One region of the Agathobacter sp. LCP21S3_B2 genome, then DNA from elsewhere that is predicted to be linked to it. Evidence: riboswitches for the same ligand, from Rfam matches in the RefSeq annotation. Region 1 holds a riboswitch; the other holds the start of a gene.
What was found. Region 1 has a riboswitch for FMN ahead of ACTQ1L_RS07780 (ECF transporter S component). Riboswitches for the same ligand answer to the same signal wherever they lie in the genome.

Region 1 (6,856 bases):
TATGGTCTGCTGCATTTTCTGCCCTGCCCTGCTCATAGAGCACCTGTCCAAGACATGCTACAGCCGATGCTCTTTGCTTATTGCACATGGCAGGCGCAAAGTCATAGTCCACCTTTACGTGCTCATTAATATAATCCCTGAACACATCCACTCCGTCTCCAAGGAAAATCACCCTGTGGCCGAGCTCATTGATTTTGTCAACTATCTCTTCTATCATCACTACGCACTGTGGCAAAATGGTGTTCATCCTGCCATCGGCAAAATCATACAGCCCTGTATAGGTCTGCTGCCTTCTTGCATCCATAAGAGGACAGACAACATCTGCACTGCCCCACAGATTGTATGCAAGCGCATCTACAGTAGGTACAGAAACTATCTGCTTATCCAGTGCCAGTGCAAGCCCCTTCGCCGTCGCAGAGCCTATGCGAAGCCCTGTAAACGATCCAGGTCCTGCTGAGACTGCAATAAAATCTATTGTCTTAAGGTCAAGCTCTGTCATCTTAGCCACCTCATCAAGCATCGGAAGAAGCGTCTGCGAATGTGTCTTTTTATAATTTATCGTGTATTCTCCTATCAGATTATCGTCCGATACGACAGCCACACTGGCCACAAGCCCTGAGCTGTCAAGCGCAAGTATCTTCATTATAAAACCTCTTTTATTGTTATTTTTCTATAGTCAAAGCCTTTTTCCAGGTCTTTTTCAATCGTAATCTCTTTTCTCTTCTTTGGGAGTATCTCCTCAATGAGATTTGCCCACTCTATCATTGTAAGACCATCTCCGTAGAAATAATCCTCATAGCCTATTTCATCCATCTCCTCAATGTCACCAATCCTGTATACATCGAAATGATAAAACGGCAGCCTGCCCTCCTCGTACACCTGCACTATGGTAAATGTAGGGCTGTTTATCGGCTCTGTGATGCCAAGCCCCGCTGCTATGCCCTGCGTGAGCACTGTTTTACCCACTCCTAAATCACCCACAAGTGTACACACATCCCCCGGCTTTGCCTGCTGTCCAAGCGTAACCCCAAGTGCATGCGTATCATCTGCCGAAAAGCTTTCTATTACTGTTATATTTCCTTCACTACTCATATTACCAGCTTATACCCTTATCTATTTATTTTATCTTTTATTATCTTATATCTATTTTGTTTATTTGATTTTCAGTCTGTATTTCTCCAGTGTACTGCCTGCCAGCTCCTTTAACGGCTCATAGCTGTCGCCCAGCTGCTCCTTTGAGAGAATGTATGCATTCTTCCTGTTGCTGAATATAAGTATCCTCTTATCATTTGCCACGAATCTGTACACCTGCTCCCACGGAAGCTGCGCCATCTCATCTCCCTGGCTTACATTTATGTGCTTTTCGTCTACCACAAAATGCAGTGGCTTTGAGAAAACTTCATTTGTCTTCATAATCATCTTTACCCTGCCCTTGAGTGAAAACGGCACATATAGCAGCACCAGAATACCAACTATAATATAAAGCACCACATACTCCGTATTGCCTTTTTGTGCGCTTAACACTGCTGCCGCAGCCAAGAGCACAGCAAACAGCAATGATATGACACCCTGACTGCCCTTGTACGCCTGCTCTATATTAAATGAATATAAATCTTTTTCTGTTACTTTTACATCAAATTCAAGCTTCATATCCTGCTCCCAACTAAATATTTGGGTTTATTATAACATTCCTTTTAAAAAAAGAAAAGAGCGCAATTGACTGCGCTCTTTATGTTTGTTACTAATATATATTGTGTCAGGTATTTTCTCTATCCTCTGCCCTTTAAAACAGGTGACAATCTCTTGTATACAAGCACTGTGATAAGTGTTGATATAAGTCCCTTTACGATGGTAAACGGAACATTGAATATTAAAAGTGCCTGCCACAGCTTGCCTACTGATGGGAGAAGCTCACTGTAGGCACCAATGATTGCTTCCATTGGCATGAACTTTGTGTATGCCGGGTACACGATAAACAGGTTTGATGGGAAGCTGATGATTCCCATTACCACTGAACCGACTAAAGCGCCGATTATTGCACCCTTTTTTGACTTATTCTTCTTGTAGATAAGTCCTGCTGTTGCTGTAAATACTGCTCCAAGAATAAAGTTTGAAAGCTCTCCTACCGTAAAGCTCTGTGTTACTGTACAGTGAAGCAGGTTCTTGATAAACTCTACAATCACTCCTGCTAACGGTCCATATGCAAATGCGCCGATAAGTGCAGGCAGATCTGAGAAATCAAACTTAATAAAGCCCGGCATGATTGGAATTGGAAACTCGAGGTACTGAAGTACAAATGCAAGTCCGCTTAACATTCCTGTGCCGACTAAAAGTCTGATGTTTACTTTTGATTTTGTGTTGTTTGTTGTTACGTCCATTTTACACTCCTTTGATGCTTAAGGAATCCTGAGGATATTGTGAGTGCAGCTATCTAAAATCTGAATAGCTGCTTTAAAAAATCCCGGAAGAAAATCTTCCGGGACTTAATATCACAGTGTAATAACACCTAATAATCTTCTCTCATCCAGACTATACTGTCGGCTTCGGAATCACACCGAATCATGCCTTGCGGCTCGTGGGCTGTACCACCGGTAGGGAATCGCACCCTGCCCTGAAGAATTCCTATTTATTTTACAGACTTATGATATGCACTTTGAAGTGTTTTGTCAAGGTGTTTTTAATTATCAAGAATAATATTGTCAAAGAAATTATTTTTCTTGCCCTTTATGTAGTGTGGCTTTTTGTTTCTGTTGTTATTATTCTTGCTGTCTGTACTATTTCTATCGTTTCTGCTATTCCTGCCGCCGTTATTTCTATTACTTCTGTCAGCCTTGTTATCGACATTGTTTTTTCCACTGCCGCTGTGTTCTGACTTACCGGCCTTGTCTGTACCTTGTCCGATTTTCATGGTAAGCTGGATGCGCTGCTTTTTGAGGTCAACGCTCATAACCTGCACATCTACTATGTCCCCTACACTGACAGCCTCAAGCGGATGCTTGATATAGCGGTCACATATCTCTGAGATATGCACAAGTCCGTCCTGATGTACTCCTATATCCACAAAGCATCCGAAATCTATTACGTTTCTGACTGTGCCCTTTAATACCATACCCGGTGTGAGGTCCTTCATCTCAAGGACATCGCTTCTTAGAATTGGCTTTGGCATATCCTCACGTGGGTCTCTTGCCGGCTTTTCAAGCTCTTTTACGATGTCACGCAGTGTGATTTCACCAACTCCTGCCTCGTCTGCGAGCGCCTTGTAATCAGATACCTTCTTTGAGATTCCAACTACATTTCTGTTCTTTACATCCTCCATTGTGTAGCCAAGCTTTTCAAGCACTGCCTTTGTGGCATCATATGACTCAGGATGCACGCCTGTGGCATCAAGTGGGTTCTTTCCGTCTGTGATACGCATGAAACCTGCACACTGTTCAAATGCCTTCGGTCCAAGCTTTGCTACCTTAAGAAGCTGTGAACGTGATGTGAATTTACCGTTTTCCTCTCTGTAGTCCACGATGTTTTTGGCAATGGTCTTTGAGATGCCTGATATGTACTCAAGCAGTGAAACTGATGCTGTATTTAAATCAACACCAACCTTATTTACGCAGTCCTCTACAACTCCTCCGAGTGCCTCTGAGAGCTTTTTCTGGTTCATATCGTGCTGATACTGTCCGACTCCGATTGACTTTGGATCAATCTTTACAAGCTCAGCGAGCGGATCCTGAAGTCTACGCGCCATGGATGTGGCACTTCTTTGTTCCACATCAAAATTCGGAAACTCCTCCGTGGCAAGCTTGCTGGCTGAATATACTGACGCACCTGCTTCATTTACTATGATGTACTGCACCTTTACCGGAATTTCCTTTAACAGCTCGACAATCACCTGCTCTGACTCACGCGATGCTGTTCCGTTTCCGAGTGAGATAAGAGTGACATGATGCTTGTCTATGAGCTTTTTGATTACGGCCTTTGCCTCCTCAACCTTGTTCTGTGGTGCTGTCGGGTAGATTACTGTGGTATCGAGCACCTTTCCTGTAGGGTCTACGACAGAAATCTTGCAGCCTGTACGGAATGCCGGATCCCATCCAAGCACAACCTGTCCTGCAATTGGAGGCTGCATGAGAAGCTGCTCCAAGTTCTTTCCGAATACCTTTATGGCACCATCCTCTGCTTCCTCTGTCAGATTGTTTCTGATTTCACGCTCTATGGCAGGGGCAATAAGCCTGTCGTACGCATCCTCCACTGCCTCTGTGAGTACGGCTGCTGTAGGCGCTCCATCATTTGTGATAACCTGCTTTTTAAGATATTTTATGATATCCTCTGTCGGTGCCTCTATCTTTACTGTGAGGATTTTTTCCTTCTCACCACGGTTAATTGCGAGTGTTCTGTGACCTGCCACCTTGGAAAGAGCCTCATCAAATTCATAGTACATCTCATAGACAGACTCTGCCTCCGGATCCTTGGCTGTCGATATAAGACGCCCCTTTTGCATGGTAAGCTCTCTGATTTTTGTTCTGTAACCGGCATTGTCTGATACGTTCTCTGCAATGATATCCTTTGCTCCGGCGAGTGCAGCCGCTTCATCTGCCACATCTTTTTCTGCATCCACATATTTAGCTGCTTCTGCCATGATATCAACAGACGATTCCTGCGCTAAAATGGTCTGTGCAAGTGGCTCTAAGCCCTTTTCCTTTGCGATTGTGGCACGGGTTCTTCTCTTCGGACGGTAAGGTCTGTACAAATCGTCAACCGCCACCTGTGTCTGTGCCTCAAGGATTGCCTTCTTAAGCTCATCCGTAAGCTTGCCCTGCTCCTCAATGCTTGCAAGCACTGTCTGCTTCTTGTCCTCAAGATTACGTAGATATGTCAGTCTGTCGAAGAGATTTCTGAGCACCTCATCATTTAATGAGCCGGTTGCCTCCTTTCGGTATCTGGCGATAAAAGGAATGGTGTTTCCCTCATCTATCAGCTTGACAGCGGCCTCGGCCTGTCCTTTTTTAATCTGCAGTTCTTCTGCAATTGCAGCAATAATATCCATTTTTTTACCTCTTTAAAAAACTTATTCTTTTCGTATTATAAATGAAGTGATACAATAAAATCAACTTTATAGAAAGGAATTTTATTATGGATCCACAAAAATTTGATTATAATCAGGATTATAACTATAATTTCGGCAGCAATTATGGGCCGGGCTTTAATCCCAACAACAATTTCTACAATAAACGCTCTCGCAATATGGAGGTTGCAGCACTTGTGCTTTCAATAATTGCCATCGCGTCGTGCAGCTGTATTTATGTGTCTATCATATGCGGCTCGCTTGCCATGATTTTTGCGTTACTGTCAAAAGGCGGTGCCACCTCAATGAGCAGCATAGCTATGACCTCATTCTGGATTGCGTTTGCCTCTGTTGTTATCACTCTTATTATCTATATCGGTTCGTTTGCCGCCATGCTTCACGAATACGGAAGCATCGAGGGTATATTAAAGGAATACCAGAACCTGACCGGTATCGACTACAATGAGCTACTTAAGCAGATGAATACCGCAAAATAATATAAGCATATTTTTGACTATACAGTTTACCACAATAATGGCAAGTGCAAGCCACATATATAATGGCCTAAAGTGCATTCCGATGTGCAGCCTGCCGCGGCTTATCCGCTGCAGCGTCTGTGACAGCATAAACCAGCCTCCAAAAACGGCTGTATACGGCACAAACGGATGGAGTACAAACGACCTTATCAGATGCCCGTGCAGCAGCGCAAATGTGGCTCTCGTGCCACCGCACCCCGGACAATAGTAGCCTGTATATGCGTGCATCGGACATGGAGGCACCTTTGTGAGTATCTGCGTACCGCATACTCCAATCACTGCCGCAAGAGCCGCAAATACAGCTATGCATATCCAGCCCGTTATATAGAAATACCTGTCGATTGTTTCATCTGTCTGCATGATATGTGTGGTCCTTCCTGTGATTTTGTGTAACCATATGAATACAAGTATATGCTATATATCTGACAATTGTCAAAGCATTAATTTAAACATTAACTTAAGCCTAACTTAAGCATTAATTCAAAACTATTATTTCAGGAGAAATATAATGAACCCAAAAAAGAAATCCAAAGAATTAAAAAGAATATCAAGAGAGAACCTGAACGGAAGATACAGACTTAGCATGAGCGTTTTTCTCACTGTCACACTCATAAATCTGTTTAGTGACCTGCCGTTTACCTACCTGCTCGGAAATGTATATGCGACAAAGGTTCAGACCGTCATCTACTACATTGCCGAGGTGCTTTTATCTATCGTGTTCGGCGTGCTGCAGATGGGACTCATACGTTTCCACCTTAATATGGCAAGAAAGAAAGAGTGCCGTATCAGCGATGTCTTCTACTGCTTTATGAATCACTCCAACAGATATTTTGGAGCATACATCATATATTATGCCATCTCTATGATTGCAAAGGCGCCTTTCCTTGTAGCCAGAAACTTTTTCAAGCTAAGCGGTGACACCATGGGAATTGCTATCGCTTTATATGCTGCAAGTGCCGTGCTCAGCTTTATTGTACTGGTTCTGTTTCCGTTTTACCTGTATCTGGTGCTCTCGCGTGATGATTTATCCGTATTTGCATGTCTGACTCATGCAATAAAACTGATTCGCGGCAACATACTCAGAGTCATATACATTAACTTAAGCTTCATCGGTATGCTTGTGCTTTGCGTGCTGTCGCTCGGCATCGGCCTGCTCTGGGTGGAGCCTTACTATGAGCAGACCTTTGCAAATCTCTTCCTCGATGCGACCGGGGAGCTGCCGGCTGTGGACTGCGCGGTGTAACGGCTTATATAATCGCTTGTG
Region 2 (6,856 bases), on a different contig from region 1:
ATGATTGTCTGTATTTTCCTGCACCATCTGCGGAAAACGAAGCTTCTTTACATATTCCTGCGACATCGGCATGCATATCAGACCCTTGCCGTGCATCGCCATAAAGTTGATGTTTTCTGTTGTGGCAAATTCTGCCGCACAGATGAAATCGCCCTCATTCTCTCTGTCCTCATCATCTGTGACAAGTATTATTTTCCCTGCACGAAGCTCATCAAGTGCTTCTTCTACTGTGTTGAATTTCATATTTTATATCCTTTCTCTTATGATTTTGAAGCTGTTCAATTACATAATTTTTTAACCATTCAGCCCACGCACATTTGCAAAACCGTACGATACCCGTGCTTTTATGTTAAAAGCCATATTTTGCCAGGAAATCTCTTGTTATTCCATCCGGTTGTTTTTTATTTTCGCCGGATTTATGTGGTACATTTTCCTTAATTGTCTGTGCTCCTGTCATTTCTTCTGTTATTCCTTCCGACTGCCCTTTAAACAACAGCTTCTCAACATATTTTCCTATTATATCTGTTTCCAGATTTACGACAGCTCCCACTTTTCTGTCCTTTAGAACAGTCTGGCTTACCGTGTGCGGTATCGCTGATATCGAGAAATTATCCTCTGCCACCTTTGCGACTGTGAGGCTTATTCCATCGATTGTGACGGAGCCCTTCTCGACTATATAGCGCATGAGCTGTGGTGTGGCCTGTATTGTATACCAGATGGCATTGTCATCCTTTTTGACCTCCACAATCCTGCCTGTTCCGTCAACATGTCCCGACACGATGTGCCCGCCGAATCTGCCATCTGCTGCCATCGCACGCTCCAAATTGACATGTGCTCCTCTCATCGCGTTTGCAAGCGATGAACGGTTTAGTGTCTCGTGCATGACATCCGCTGTAAACGCATGTGGCATGAGTCTTGTGACCGTGAGGCAGATACCGTTTACCGCTATGCTGTCTCCGACCTTTGTTCCAGCTAGCACTTTTTCAGCTCTGATTGTAAGTACTGCTGAGTTTGCTCCACGTGAAATTGTATCTATTGTTCCAACTTCTTCAACTATTCCTGTGAACATTGTGTATCGCCTTTCTTTTTCTATATTTTCCTCACACTCATTTGCATAATTTACATGGTAAATTGTTTACAATTGTTTCCGGTCTCACCAAGGCAAAACAGTAGCAATTACATCAATTACACAACATCACACTCGATAAGGAAATCATCACCAAGCTTTGTCATCTTACTGTTTCCAAGCATCACGGCATGTGCCGGTGAGTCGGTTCCCATGCCCTCTATCGGTGTTTTTGCATCCGCTCCGCCGAAAAGCTTTGGTGCAATGTAAGCGTATACCTTATTCACAATCCCGCTCTTAAGGGCTGACCAGTTGAGTATTCCGCCTCCCTCAAGCAAAATGCTGTCTATGCTTCTTTCGCCGAGCTTTTGCATGAGGTCATTTAAATCAATATGACCGTTTTTTTCAGCTACATACAGAATTTCTATTCCGTTTTCTTCAAGCCGTGTTATTTTTCTGTTTTTTTGATAATCATAGTTTTCTTCTATACTATCTTTTTCAGTATCAGGTAAGGCTTCTGACTGTGCGGTTTCACGATATCGCTCACTGACTGCAACAATCGTCGGCACTTCCTTTGCAGTATTTACTATCTGCGATTCCAGTGGAAGCTTAAGGTGCGTATCGCATATTATGCGGATTGGATTTACTCCGCCCTCGATTCTGCATGTAAGCAGTGGATTGTCTGCAAGCACTGTTCCTATTCCTGCCATTATGGCTTTATATCTGTGGCGCAGGTTTTGCACATGTTCCCTCGCTTTTTCTCCTGTTATCCACTTTGAAAGCCCTGAATATGTGGCTATCTTTCCGTCCATCGTCATGGCATATTTCATAGCAACATATGGACGTCTGGTCTGTATAAAGTAAAAGAATACATCGTTCAGCCTGTCGCACTCGTCTTTAAGCACCTGCGTGACAACCTCTATCCCATGCTCTTTAAGGATTCTGATACCGCCCCCGGCGACAAGCGGATTCGGGTCATCCGAGCCCACATATACTCTTTTTATACCGGCTTCTATCACTGCCTCCACACATGGCGGCTGCTTGCCATGATGACAGCAGGGCTCAAGAGTCACATACATTTCCGCTCCCTGTGGCGATTCCTTGCAATGCTTTAACGCATTTCTTTCCGCGTGCAGCTCTCCATATCTCTCATGCCAGCCCTCTCCGATTATTCTGCCGTCCTTTACTATCACAGCTCCGACCATCGGGTTTGGCGAGGTATACCCCATGCCGCGTTTTGCAAGCTCAATCGCCCTTCTCATATATTGTTCATCAGTCATTTGAGTTCCTTTCTGCATATTCTTTATATGCCCACTAAAAAAGCCCCAAACTATTAATGTTCAGGGCCTAGTAATTTCAAATATCATGATTTCAAATACCATAATCTCAAAAAAATATGCACTAGCTGCATTTCATGATATGAGTGTCAAAAGGTATTTTGAGATAAAAAAATCTGGAATGTATCAAAACACTCCAGAGTAGATATCTGTTATAACTATGATATGTGCTGTATCTATATCTGAAACTGAATCTAAAACCCAGCTATCTATACTCTGCATATATCATATTCACATCTTCTTTCATCCAGACTTTACTGTCGGCCTCGGAATCTCACCGAATCGTGCCTTGCGGCTCGTGGGCTATACCACCGGTAGGGAATTGCACCCTGCCCTGAAGAATAATTATTTAATTAGCTTACGCTAACCATAGTAAACCTTTGCGGTTTGGATGTCAAGATTATTTTTTATATTCATAGGCTTTTTAAAAGATATCCTTTGTTGTTGAGATATTGATCTGTAGAGCTTACTCTAACATATCAAAATACTCTTTCCATTTTCTCACCTCAAATAATATAAAGAGCTTACAAAGATTTCTCTCTGTAAGCGCTTTCGTTCTTTATATATATTCTATTCTTCTCTATATCCCGCTAAAAGTTGTAAATTTTGCTTTTCTACAGAGCTCAATACAGATTCATCAAATTCATCTGGTTCTATTATACCATTATACCATGAACAAGCCTCAAAATAATTTTGTAACTTTTTATCATTAAATTTTCTGCCATGTCGAGCATATATTTCATTTATAGCTAATTCATAAAAATCATTTTGTCCTGCATAGTCTGCAACTGTAGCTTCATCAAGAAGATTTACTGCATCATTTGGGAATATTTCATCCGAAGTTTTCAAATCGTCACTACTATCTACAGATACATATGTTCCTGCAAATGACAATTCGTTATTTTCATCGCCAAACTCTGTAATAGAATATCCGTACGATTCCTGACGCAGGTCTAATCCATAATAAGTCTCTGTATTAAAATAATTTCCTACATCATTGTTGTTCCCTATCCAATTAACATGGATATTTTCTAGTCTTCTATATGATTGACTGTCATTTTTACCAATATACAATGAAATATTAGCCCCCTGATAATCGCTTTTACTAATCTCTAAAGTGCAAAGGGGGCCTGTTTGTCGTCTAAAGATTTGAACATCAAAACTATTTTCTTCGTCTGCACTACTCGATTCCCCAGAATTGTATGTATACTGTTGATTATTAATAGATATTGCGGGTCTTGGAACACTGTATGGATTATCTTCATTCAGATTGGGATAATAATACAAACTTGTCCCATTATCACAGTTATATTTAATACAAGTCGAAGTTCCAACAATATACTCACAATCTGAGTCTTTAAATGAACAATTTTTTATATTGTTAATATAAACGTCACACTTACCATCACTATCGCTTTTAACATCTATTTCAGCATCTCCTGTAAAACTTGAATATTTATTATACCAAGATTTATTAAACACTATGTCTTCTTTACCATCATCGCTTGTTAATACAACTATTTTATCAGCAAATTCAGAATACTTATAAGGCACATCTGTATATATTTTCTTCGAGTAATCCAAGAGTTCGTCAATATCTGTGTCAACTTCATTTTTTAAATAGGCATTATAATCCCCTACTATACCAAGCTTAAAACGATCTGAAAATTGGCATGCATAAACATTTCCATAGCTATTTCCCATCAATGCAACATATTTATTTTTATAAAATTCACTAACAGGAACATCTTCTGCCCATGCCACAACTCTATAGCTCGGTTCTAATGCCCTTAAATCTATGTAATATACATTAACTGTTTTATCATCCTTTTTATTAACCTGAATAAATGAGTTTGAACTATCTCCACAATAGTAATTTCCTATTATATCATCTACTCCAACATCACTTGTATCATATAGTTCATTTGGGTTATATTCATCAGATACTTTCTTTAAAACTATTTTTTCATTATTCGGTGTTGTAAGTGTTAACTTATCTTTTTTTATTTTATATTTGTATACTAAATTCTCCGATATTGATATGGTTTTGTCTGCTACATCAATGATTCCATACTCTTCAAGCCACGTACTATCTGGAAAAATTACTGAACAGTCAGAAAAAGTACAACCACCAAATGCATCTGCCAATTTTGCATTGAGATTAAAAATATCTGTATCCGCTACATCAATTCCAAAGATTTGTCCATTATCGGCTACATATGTTCCAGGCAGGTAATCTTCTGTAACAGTATCACTTAATTTTGTTTCTAATTCTTTTTCCTTAGATTCTGTCTCATTGCTTTGATTACTGTTACTCTTATCCTCATTTTCTGTAGGTAATAACATACACCAAGCAAAGAAAAGCACTATCACTGTTATGATGATTTTAACAAATGTTTTCCACCTTTTTTTATATTTCCACATTAGATACAATCCTATTGGAAAAATAAATATCAACATTAACCATATAAACCACGTTCTTTGATATAATTTTTCTTTCCGGTTACTAGAATTATTATTCTCATTATTTTTCATATAATCTATGTTGTTATTATATTTTGTTCCACAATTAGGACAAAAAATACCTTCTTTAAAATCTGTTCCACATTTTTCACATTTCATATAACAAACCTTCTTTCTTTACTTATTAAATTTGCAACTGAAGAAATATAATTGAATTGTTTGACATATATCTATCATCTAAGTTATTTACTCATAAGCTTTATACATTTCAATGCCCAATACTATATGCACGTGCCTTATAACTCATTTTTTCAAATTTCATGTCATGTTTTACATATAGTTCTTCCACAATATACTTTATATCTCTACATCATCTTCAGTTAAAGCCTTTATAATAGAATATAGTAAGGATACAATCATTACTATCAAAACTAACAAAAAGCCCTTTGTGATCCAATTATCTATTTTTAAATATCCAAATAATATCTCAGCTAATAATAATTCAAAACACCCTTCTATACTATCTGCTTCTTTTTGAAAATACGTAATTAAATTTGGAATTTTAACTATATTTTTCATTTTTTTAGTCAACGTCTTTCCTATAAAGCTACCTAAAGAAGTTGCTATAATTAAACCTGTAATTACTAATACCCATGTACTAAACTCGAAATATTGAAATGCTATAAATGCTATAAATGCTGCAAAACTTACTGCTAACAGATTTTCCGGGGATTCCTCTGAGTCTTCATAATTATTTTGCGTTTGCTCTTCTCTTTCAGTGTATGATTCATAATTTGATTTTGGTTCTTCATCATATTTGTTTTCATTATGTTTTAATTTTTCATCATATATCTTTCTTTTTTTCGAATTAGATAACGTATCATACGCAGAATTTACCTCTTCTATAGTTCTCCCCATAGGATCTTTTTCGTTTCCATTATCTGGATGTAATTTTTTTACAAGCGCTTTATAAGCCGCTTTTATAACTTCTGGTGAAGCATCTTGCGTAATCTCTAAAATTTCATAAAAATTCATATTTATTCTCTTAGCAGAATTCTCTTCATTAATTTTGTATCCACAGTAAACGCAAAATCTTACACCATCTTCAATTTTTTTGCCACATTTAGGACATAACATTTAATTTTCTCCTATCGTAATTTAATTTTTATAACTTTTTATCCATATTTTCATAAATTCTAAATATGATAATACTTATCTCTTATTTTTATTATCATATTCACTCCGAATATAGATAAAATATGGATGCACCAATGTATCATTTAGCGTAAGTTCTTTGCACTCTATTAGGTCCAACACTATTCAACCTAACCGATACCATACTTTGATTTTGCATATTAATTTTCCCCTTTTATCTTTCCGAAAAAGTTTTTATCAATGCCACAGGAATCAATATCCAACCTAGTATTGCTCCTATTACACATCGTTTCACAAAAATATCACCAACATTTCCTATTAATATTGAATTTGCATATATTGTTTTTCCAGTAGCCCAATATCCTAAAATTATGTATAAAAACACAAATACCATTGACATATTGTCACCATCCTATTCTTTTGTAATTTTATTTTTTAGGTTTTGACCTCTTAATTTTTCCGTTGTTGTCTATATATAATGACGCTCCACAACATTGACAATTTACTAAACTATTCTGAGTTACACTTCTCGTTGCTCCACAATGTGGACATTTTACAATATACGATGACATTATTCTTACCTCCTTAGTTCTCTTATAGATATATTATAAATCTCTATGAGCTAATTTTCAATTACTTTTAATACTTATATGCTAATCAAAAAGGAGCTAAGAGAGATTTATGCAACCTGGTTTACTTGGAGACACAATTCGTCAGGCTAGAATAGATAACAAACTCACACAGGAACAGCTTGCCGAACTTGTTCAAATTACCCCAACTCATTTAAAGCACATTGAAAGCGAGCACCGAAAGCCATCAATTGAAGTTCTTTTTG

Region 2: linked by a shared signal. The riboswitch ahead of ribD (bifunctional diaminohydroxyphosphoribosylaminopyrimidine deaminase/5-amino-6-(5-phosphoribosylamino)uracil reductase RibD) and the one ahead of ACTQ1L_RS07780 (ECF transporter S component) in region 1 are both predicted to bind FMN.

Annotation. Positions count from the first base shown of each region.
Region 1 is NZ_JBQKGQ010000008.1:144,314-151,169, reverse strand. Features, by position in the region: gene tsaB (tRNA (adenosine(37)-N6)-threonylcarbamoyltransferase complex dimerization subunit type 1 TsaB) at 1-643, opposite strand, end outside; gene tsaE (tRNA (adenosine(37)-N6)-threonylcarbamoyltransferase complex ATPase subunit type 1 TsaE) at 643-1,092, opposite strand; gene ACTQ1L_RS07785 (YcxB family protein) at 1,153-1,650, opposite strand; gene ACTQ1L_RS07780 (ECF transporter S component) at 1,770-2,378, opposite strand; FMN riboswitch at 2,509-2,623, opposite strand; gene ACTQ1L_RS07775 (Tex family protein) at 2,678-5,038, opposite strand; gene ACTQ1L_RS07770 (hypothetical protein) at 5,125-5,553, shown strand; gene ACTQ1L_RS07765 (DUF2752 domain-containing protein) at 5,524-5,952, opposite strand; gene ACTQ1L_RS07760 (DUF975 family protein) at 6,101-6,835, shown strand.
Region 2 is NZ_JBQKGQ010000014.1:21,536-28,391, forward strand. Features, by position in the region: gene ACTQ1L_RS10730 (bifunctional 3,4-dihydroxy-2-butanone-4-phosphate synthase/GTP cyclohydrolase II) at 1-243, opposite strand, end outside; gene ribE (riboflavin synthase) at 350-1,069, opposite strand; gene ribD (bifunctional diaminohydroxyphosphoribosylaminopyrimidine deaminase/5-amino-6-(5-phosphoribosylamino)uracil reductase RibD) at 1,186-2,346, opposite strand; FMN riboswitch at 2,635-2,749, opposite strand; gene ACTQ1L_RS10745 (YARHG domain-containing protein) at 2,974-5,025, opposite strand; gene ACTQ1L_RS10750 (DnaJ domain-containing protein) at 5,224-6,003, opposite strand; gene ACTQ1L_RS10755 (hypothetical protein) at 6,236-6,421, opposite strand; gene ACTQ1L_RS10760 (helix-turn-helix transcriptional regulator) at 6,703-6,856, shown strand, end outside.